2 regions of the Pseudoalteromonas distincta genome follow, and region 1 is predicted to be linked to the other one. Evidence: predicted binding sites of a transcription regulator. Region 1 holds the regulator's gene; the other holds the start of a gene.
What was found. The regulator FliA, encoded in region 1, starts transcription of late flagellar genes. The targets are predictions, from matches to a motif close to CTAAAGNTNNNNNNNNNNNNGCCGATA.
Positions count from the first base shown of each region.

Region 2: the regulator FliA is predicted to act here: its motif matches at 1,408-1,434, upstream of FFU37_RS00195 (DUF5610 domain-containing protein).

Region 1 covers NZ_CP040558.1:756,565-759,971, reverse strand. The annotation lists gene FFU37_RS03300 (chemotaxis protein CheA) at 1-674, opposite strand, end outside; gene FFU37_RS03295 (protein phosphatase CheZ) at 690-1,463, opposite strand; gene cheY (chemotaxis response regulator CheY) at 1,481-1,864, opposite strand; gene FFU37_RS03285 (RNA polymerase sigma factor FliA) at 1,905-2,615, opposite strand; gene FFU37_RS03280 (MinD/ParA family ATP-binding protein) at 2,642-3,407, opposite strand, start outside.
Region 2 covers NZ_CP040558.1:43,334-46,740, reverse strand. The annotation lists gene murI (glutamate racemase) at 1-173, opposite strand, end outside; gene FFU37_RS00195 (DUF5610 domain-containing protein) at 239-1,378, opposite strand; gene trmA (tRNA (uridine(54)-C5)-methyltransferase TrmA) at 1,541-2,638, shown strand; gene FFU37_RS00185 (thiol:disulfide interchange protein DsbA/DsbL) at 2,704-3,342, opposite strand; gene FFU37_RS00180 (thiol:disulfide interchange protein DsbA/DsbL) at 3,359-3,407, opposite strand, start outside.

The sequences.
Region 1 (3,407 bases):
TCATCTAATAAGCTGTCAAATTCATCATCAGTAATATCACCATTAAAATCACTACTACTTGCTACTGGTTTTTCAACTGCAGGACCTTGTCCTTTACCGTGCAGCTCATCAAGTAAGCTTTCAAATTCGTCTTCAGTGATTTCATCTATTTCAGCATCGCTAACCGAAGGCGCTCCGCTAAATAGTTCATCAAATGCAAACGGATCTTCATCATCAGCTACCGGTGTATCCACCACTTCATTATGAGGTTGTTCAACCTCTGTTTGTGAAGAGGCTTCGGCTTCTGTTGGAGGTAGACCTAAGATATGAAGAGTATGAAGTAATTCAGGATCTGCAGGTTCAGGCTTATCTCTGTTTTGGATAGTCGCAAACATCTCATTAATGGTGTCTAGTGCTTGTAAAATAACATCCATTAATTCTGAGTTGACTGTTCGCACGCCTTGACGTAGTAAATCAAATACGTTTTCAGCACCGTGACAAGCATCTACAAGTTCTGTCATAGCTAAAAAGCCTGCACCACCTTTTACAGTATGAAAACCTCTAAATATAGCGTTTAGTAACTCGGTATCTTCTGGATTATTTTCCAGCTCAACTAACTGTTCAGATAAAAGCTCTAGGATTTCTCCAGCCTCTACAAGAAAGTCTTGTAAAATATCTTCATCGACTTCAAACATGCAGTTACTCTCCTCTTAGAAGCCCAAACTTGATAAAAGATCATCAACTTCATCTTGATCAGATACAACATCATTACGCGATTCTTTATCAATAATAGGGCCTTCAGGACCTGCTAAAGTTTGTGTGGCAACTGGTTCTTTTATTTTCTGTTGTTCTACTTTATTCGCGGTGCTGTTACTGTCGTCTTGTTCAGCAAACGCAGTTAAAAGATGCAGTAAACTTTCTTCTACTTCCCTAACAAGTTCGATAACACGGCGAATAACTTGACCTGTTAAGTCTTGATAGTCTTGAGCCATTAATACATTTGTCATTAAGTTTTGAAGCTCATCAGTCTTATGGTGAGAGTTGTTCATAAACTTATCGATGCTATGGCAAAGTTGCTTAAACTCACCAAGCTCAATCTCGCGGCTCATTAAACGATCCCATGTCGGTTTAATATGAGATATTTCGTCCGCTAACTGTTGGGCTATAGGTAAACTGGCCTCCACTGCATCCATTGTTTTATTAGCCGCATTTTCTGTCATTTCTATAACATAATTAAGCCGCTTTTTAGCATCTGGAATCGCATCTGTAGTTATGTCACTTAAGCGAGTATCAAGCTCAAAACTTTTAAGAGCTTCGTGCAGTTGACGAGTCAACTTTCCAACTTCAGCAAATAATTCAGACTGCTCTTTAGATGCAGCCTCTAAAATCAACTGATTTGCTTTATCTTGCTCATCATTTTCTAAAAAAACAACGAGCTGACGAGCTTGTTCTAACGTTATTTGAGGCGCAGCTGGTGCTGGCATAAGCCTCTCCCCCATCATTAGCCTAAGCGTTCAAATACTTTTTCTAATTTAGTTTTTAATGTTCCAGCCGTAAATGGCTTAACAATATAACCATTCACGCCAGCTTGCGCTGCAGCTATTATTTGTTCTTTTTTAGCTTCTGCCGTTACCATTAATACAGGGATATGTTTTAACTTCTCGTCTGCACGTATTGCTCTTAAAAGATCAATACCCTGCATTCCAGGCATATTCCAATCCGTAACTACAAAATCAAACACTTGATTTTGCAACATAGGCAAAGCTGTAGACCCATCATCAGCTTCTTGAACGTTAGTGAAACCTAAGTCACGTAACAGGTTTTTTATAATGCGTCTCATCGTTGAAAAATCATCAACTACAAGAATTTTCATGTTTTTATCCAAAACATCCCCCAGTGAGGTATTAACCTTTGTTTACTTACTACTAATTTATCCAGTCATTGATTTTAGCTTTAAGCTTAATCATCGCCTGACCATGTATCTGACTTACACGCGATTCACTTACATCGAGTATATGTCCTATTTCTTTTAAATTCATTTCATCGTTATAGTACAAAGAAAGCACCATTGCATCACGCTCTGGTAATGACTTAATTGCACTTAGCAAAGACTCATTAAACCTATCATTTTTAACATTATTAAAAGGTTTATCTTGTGCTAAATCTTGGCCTACGGGAGTAATAACATCCTCATCTACACCAAGGTCTTCAATGCCTAATATTTTACTCGTATTCGCATCATTTAAAATATGATGGTACTCATTGAGCGAAATTTCAAGTTTTTCAGCAACTTCTATATCCGTTGGTTCGCGATTCAGACTACTTTCGAGCTCAGTAATTGCTTCTGCAACTTGCCTGTTTTTACGGTGAACTGAACGAGGAGCCCAATCACCACGGCGCATTTCATCAAGCATAGCACCGCGAATACGAATACCGGCAAAAGTTTCAAAGCTTGCGCCTTTTGTTGCATCAAAGTTTTTCGAAGCTTCTATTAAACCTATCATTCCTGATTGAATTAAATCATCAAGTTGAACGCTAGGTGGTAATCGAGCAATCAGATGACATGCCACTTTTTTAACAAGTGATGCATGCTTCTCAACAATCACATTTAAATTTTGTGTTGATTGATATCCCATAGCTCTATTCACCAGTGTTGTCATAATTAACCGTTTACTAGTTTCTCAATGAAAAACTCTAAATGCCCAGATGGTTGGTTGGGTATTGGCCATTTAACTGCTTTTGTTGCCAGCGTTTTAAACGCAAGAGCGGCTGGCGAATTTGGAAAGAGCTCTACTATTACTTTTTGACGACGTGTTGCTTTGCGCATATTTTCATCATAAGGAACCGTTGCTACTAGCTCCATTGATACATCTAAAAAGCGGTCGGTAACTTTAGATAGCTTTGCAAACAATTCAGTGCCTTCACGCATACTGCGCACCATATTGGCAACAATTTTAAATTTATAAACGCCGTGCTCACGACTTAATACTTTAATAAGTGCGTAAGCGTCGGTGATTGATGTCGGCTCATCGCATACAACAACCATTACATCTTGCGCTGCACGCGAGAAGCTCAGTACCATGTCTGAAATACCAGCAGCTGTATCTACAATTAAAATATCAAATTCGGTATTCAATTCGCTAAACGCACGAATTAGCCCAGCATGCTCAGATGGTGATAATTCAACCATACTTTGCGAACCCGATGTAGCGGGTACAATTTTAATTCCTGCAGGGCCTTCAACTAAAATTTCATCAAGCTCACATTCACCAGACAAGACATGTGACAAGTTACGCTCTACACGTAAACCAAGCATCACATCACAGTTTGCTAAACCCAAGTCAGCATCCAGCACTAATACTCGATTACCTTGCTGCCCAAGTGCAATAGCTGTATTTAGAGAAACATTTGTTTTCCCTACTCCACCT
Region 2 (3,407 bases), 710 kb from region 1:
TGAATAAGTGAACATAACCGGTTAATTATAGTTTGTTGGGACTGAGCACCATAAGGTAGTAATGCATTATCCATAAAATAGCTGTACTGAGCATTGGGGATACTTTGCTTGATATGTTCAAGTACAGTAGTTCCACCAATACCTGAATCAAAGACCATTATATGCGCTGACAAACTACCGTTCCTACTTTACTTTAAGATCGGCAGTTTGCCATGAGGTTTTTATAAAAGAAAGTAGTTTAACTTTGCGTGGCTTCTAAATCAGTAAGCCTGTCGGCTGCTGAATTTAACTGATTAAGGTTTTCGAACATAGACTTTGTATAATCTACTAACTTATCTATTTGTTCCTGATCTTGATTTAACCATTGGAGAATGCCAGCTAGCTGATTTTGTAATCCAAGCTCACCCGCTTTTTCAAAAGCGTTTTTAAGGTCGTCATTAAAAGGGGCTAAACCCTCTGCTACTTGTTTTTCTGGTGCTGGTTTATATTCTTCATAGCTTTTAACTGTTGCTATTGTTTTTGTTTGGCGTAAATCCATAGAAAAAGCCACCAGCTGATCGCTGTCTAAACTCAGCTCTTGCGCTTGTTCAAATGCTTCATCTAAATCACCACCAAAAAAGGTTTTACTTAAATCTTGTAAGTCTTCCATCATCGCATTAATAGCTTCTTGCTCTTGCTCATTTAAGTCACCATTAACCGACATCGAAAATGATACCTGTCGAGATTGCGATGATGAGCTTGCAAACGACTCGCTATTACTGTTTCGTTGATAGCCACTTGCCGACTGAGATTCAAATGCATCCGCAAAGCTAATACTTACCTCGTCACCTTCTGCGGTGGTAAATTTATACTCTGCATTACTCGTCATACTGACATATTGAGCCTGGCTTATATTTACGCTGGCAGGTTGTGGGTTAAATAACGACTCTTCAAACTCATCAAGTCCATTGTAGATTCCCTCTTTAGACTTATTAATACCCTCTTCCATGTCGTCATTAAATACGCCCGTACCTTTGAGTTCATCAACAGCGTCATCAATCCCTATTTGGACGCCTTTGCGCGCATCGCCTAGCATATCTTTGAGCTTTTCGTCATCAGCGCCGTTAGCTTTTGCTTTATTTACAGCACTACTTACAAAATCGAGTACGTTTTTTACTATTTCATCAAAATCAAATAGTGGTTTATCTGCTTTTTTTTCCGCGATAGGTAATCCAAGCTGCTCAGCCATTTTATCGCCAAGCACCTTTGCGGCCAACTCTCGGCCTCGTTGTTGATAGCTATCTTGAGGAGACGTAATTGTAGGTTGCTGTATATCAGCTTTATTATTGAATTTATTGATGTTGTTGTTTGGCGTAAAGCCATAATTACCTATTTTCATGATTCGTCTCCTAAGCGTGCGTAGTTTATTATCGGCTATAACAACAAAAACTAAAGTACAATGTGCAATAAAACAGCATAAATGCTAGCCAAAACTAGACAAATACGCAGCGCTCCCTACAATAGCGCCGATAAACAGATCTTAGATAAGGTAGTAGCGTTAATGGCAGTTATTAAAATAGATACCACACAGTACCAAGCGCAGTTAAGTGAAAAAGAGCAGCGTATTAGTGCGCAGTTTCAACGTTTTGGTGTGGAGCAACTTGAAGTATTTAGCTCAGAGCCAACTAACTACCGCCAACGTGCTGAATTTAGAGTATGGCACGACGGTGACGATCTGTTTCACATTATGTTTGATCAACAAACAAAAGAAAAAATCCGTGTCGATACGTTTGACCCAGCAGCGCCTTTAGTAGGTGAAATAATGCAGGTGATGATTGAAAACCTTAAGCCTTGTGAAATATTACGTCGTAAGTTATTTCAAATCGATTACCTATCAACGCTAAGCGGTGAAATTTTAGTAAGCTTGCTTTATCACAAACCACTGGATGATGAATGGTTAAGTGAAATTAAAGCACTTAAAGAAAAACTAAGCAGTAAATACAAAATTGACTTTATAGGTCGTGCTCGCAAACAAAAAGAAGTGCTAGGTGATGACTTTGTAACTGAACGTTTAACAGTTAATGGGCAAGAGCTTATTTATCAACAAGTAGAAAATAGCTTTACTCAGCCTAATGCAAAAGTAAATATTAATATGCTGGAGTGGGCACAAGATTTATGTAAACCACTTAAAAATGATTTATTAGAGCTGTATTGCGGTAACGGTAACTTTTCAATTGCGTTAGCAGGTTCTTTCAATAAAGTATTAGCTACTGAAATATCAAAATCATCTGTTCACTCTGCTCAATACAACATTGCTAAAAACAACGTAGAGAACCTAGATATTATTCGTATGTCGAGTGAAGAGTTTACTCAAGCAATGAATGGTGAACGTACTTTCTCTCGTTTAGAAGGGATTGATTTAAAAAGCTATGACTGCCAAACCATATTAGTTGATCCACCACGCGCGGGTATGGATGAATTAACGTGTGACTTAGTGGCTAATTACGAAAACATAATTTATATATCGTGTAATCCTGAAACCCTTGAGCGTGACCTTGATCACTTAACACGTACGCATAACGTTAAGCGCTTTGCTATATTTGATCAGTTCCCTTATACGCATCACATTGAGTCGGGCGTTTTCTTACAGCGCAAATAAATACGCTCAGTAAACGTTACCCATAAAAAAAGCTCCTTAAGGAGCTTTTTTTGTTTTAGCTAAACTTACTTGTTAGCTAAGTAATTAATTAATTTGCTAATGTCTTCAGGTTTAGTAATACCCGACTCACGACCTAGGTTTAATTTGTACTTACCATTTACAATAAAGGTAGGTACGCCACGTAGTGCGCCTTTTTCTTTAAAGTAGTCTTGATCGCGTTTCATTTTAGAGCTCAGCGTACGTACCGAGAAGCTTTTAAACAGCTTCTCAAACTTATCACCATCAACGCCCTGCGCTACAAATATATCTTTTACATCTGCAAGCTCATTAAATTTAGCGCGCTTTGTATGGATATGATTAAAGATTGCAGAAATAATCTGATCTTTTTGTGGAAGCACTTCAGCTGTCGCCAGTGCTTGGCTCATCATCTGTTGGTTTTCGGGGTCACGTACACCTACAAAATCAACATGACTCTTTTTAAATTTAACGTTTTTATCAAGCTTAGGCTTAAACTCACCAATTAGTGCTTCCATGTTATTACATGCAGGGCAGTAAAATGAGAAGAACTCTTTAACCTCTGGCTTTTTAGTTGCACGCTCAGAAACTACGTCGTAATGCACGCCTTCTTCATACGTTGCTGCAAAGCTTGTTGCTGCCATAGGAAGTAATATTGCAAGCAAACCTGCTTTAACTAATTTAATCATTATTATACTCCGAAATTTATAGTGCTAATAAAAACGCTACTAACTCATCAAGTTCTTTTTGATTT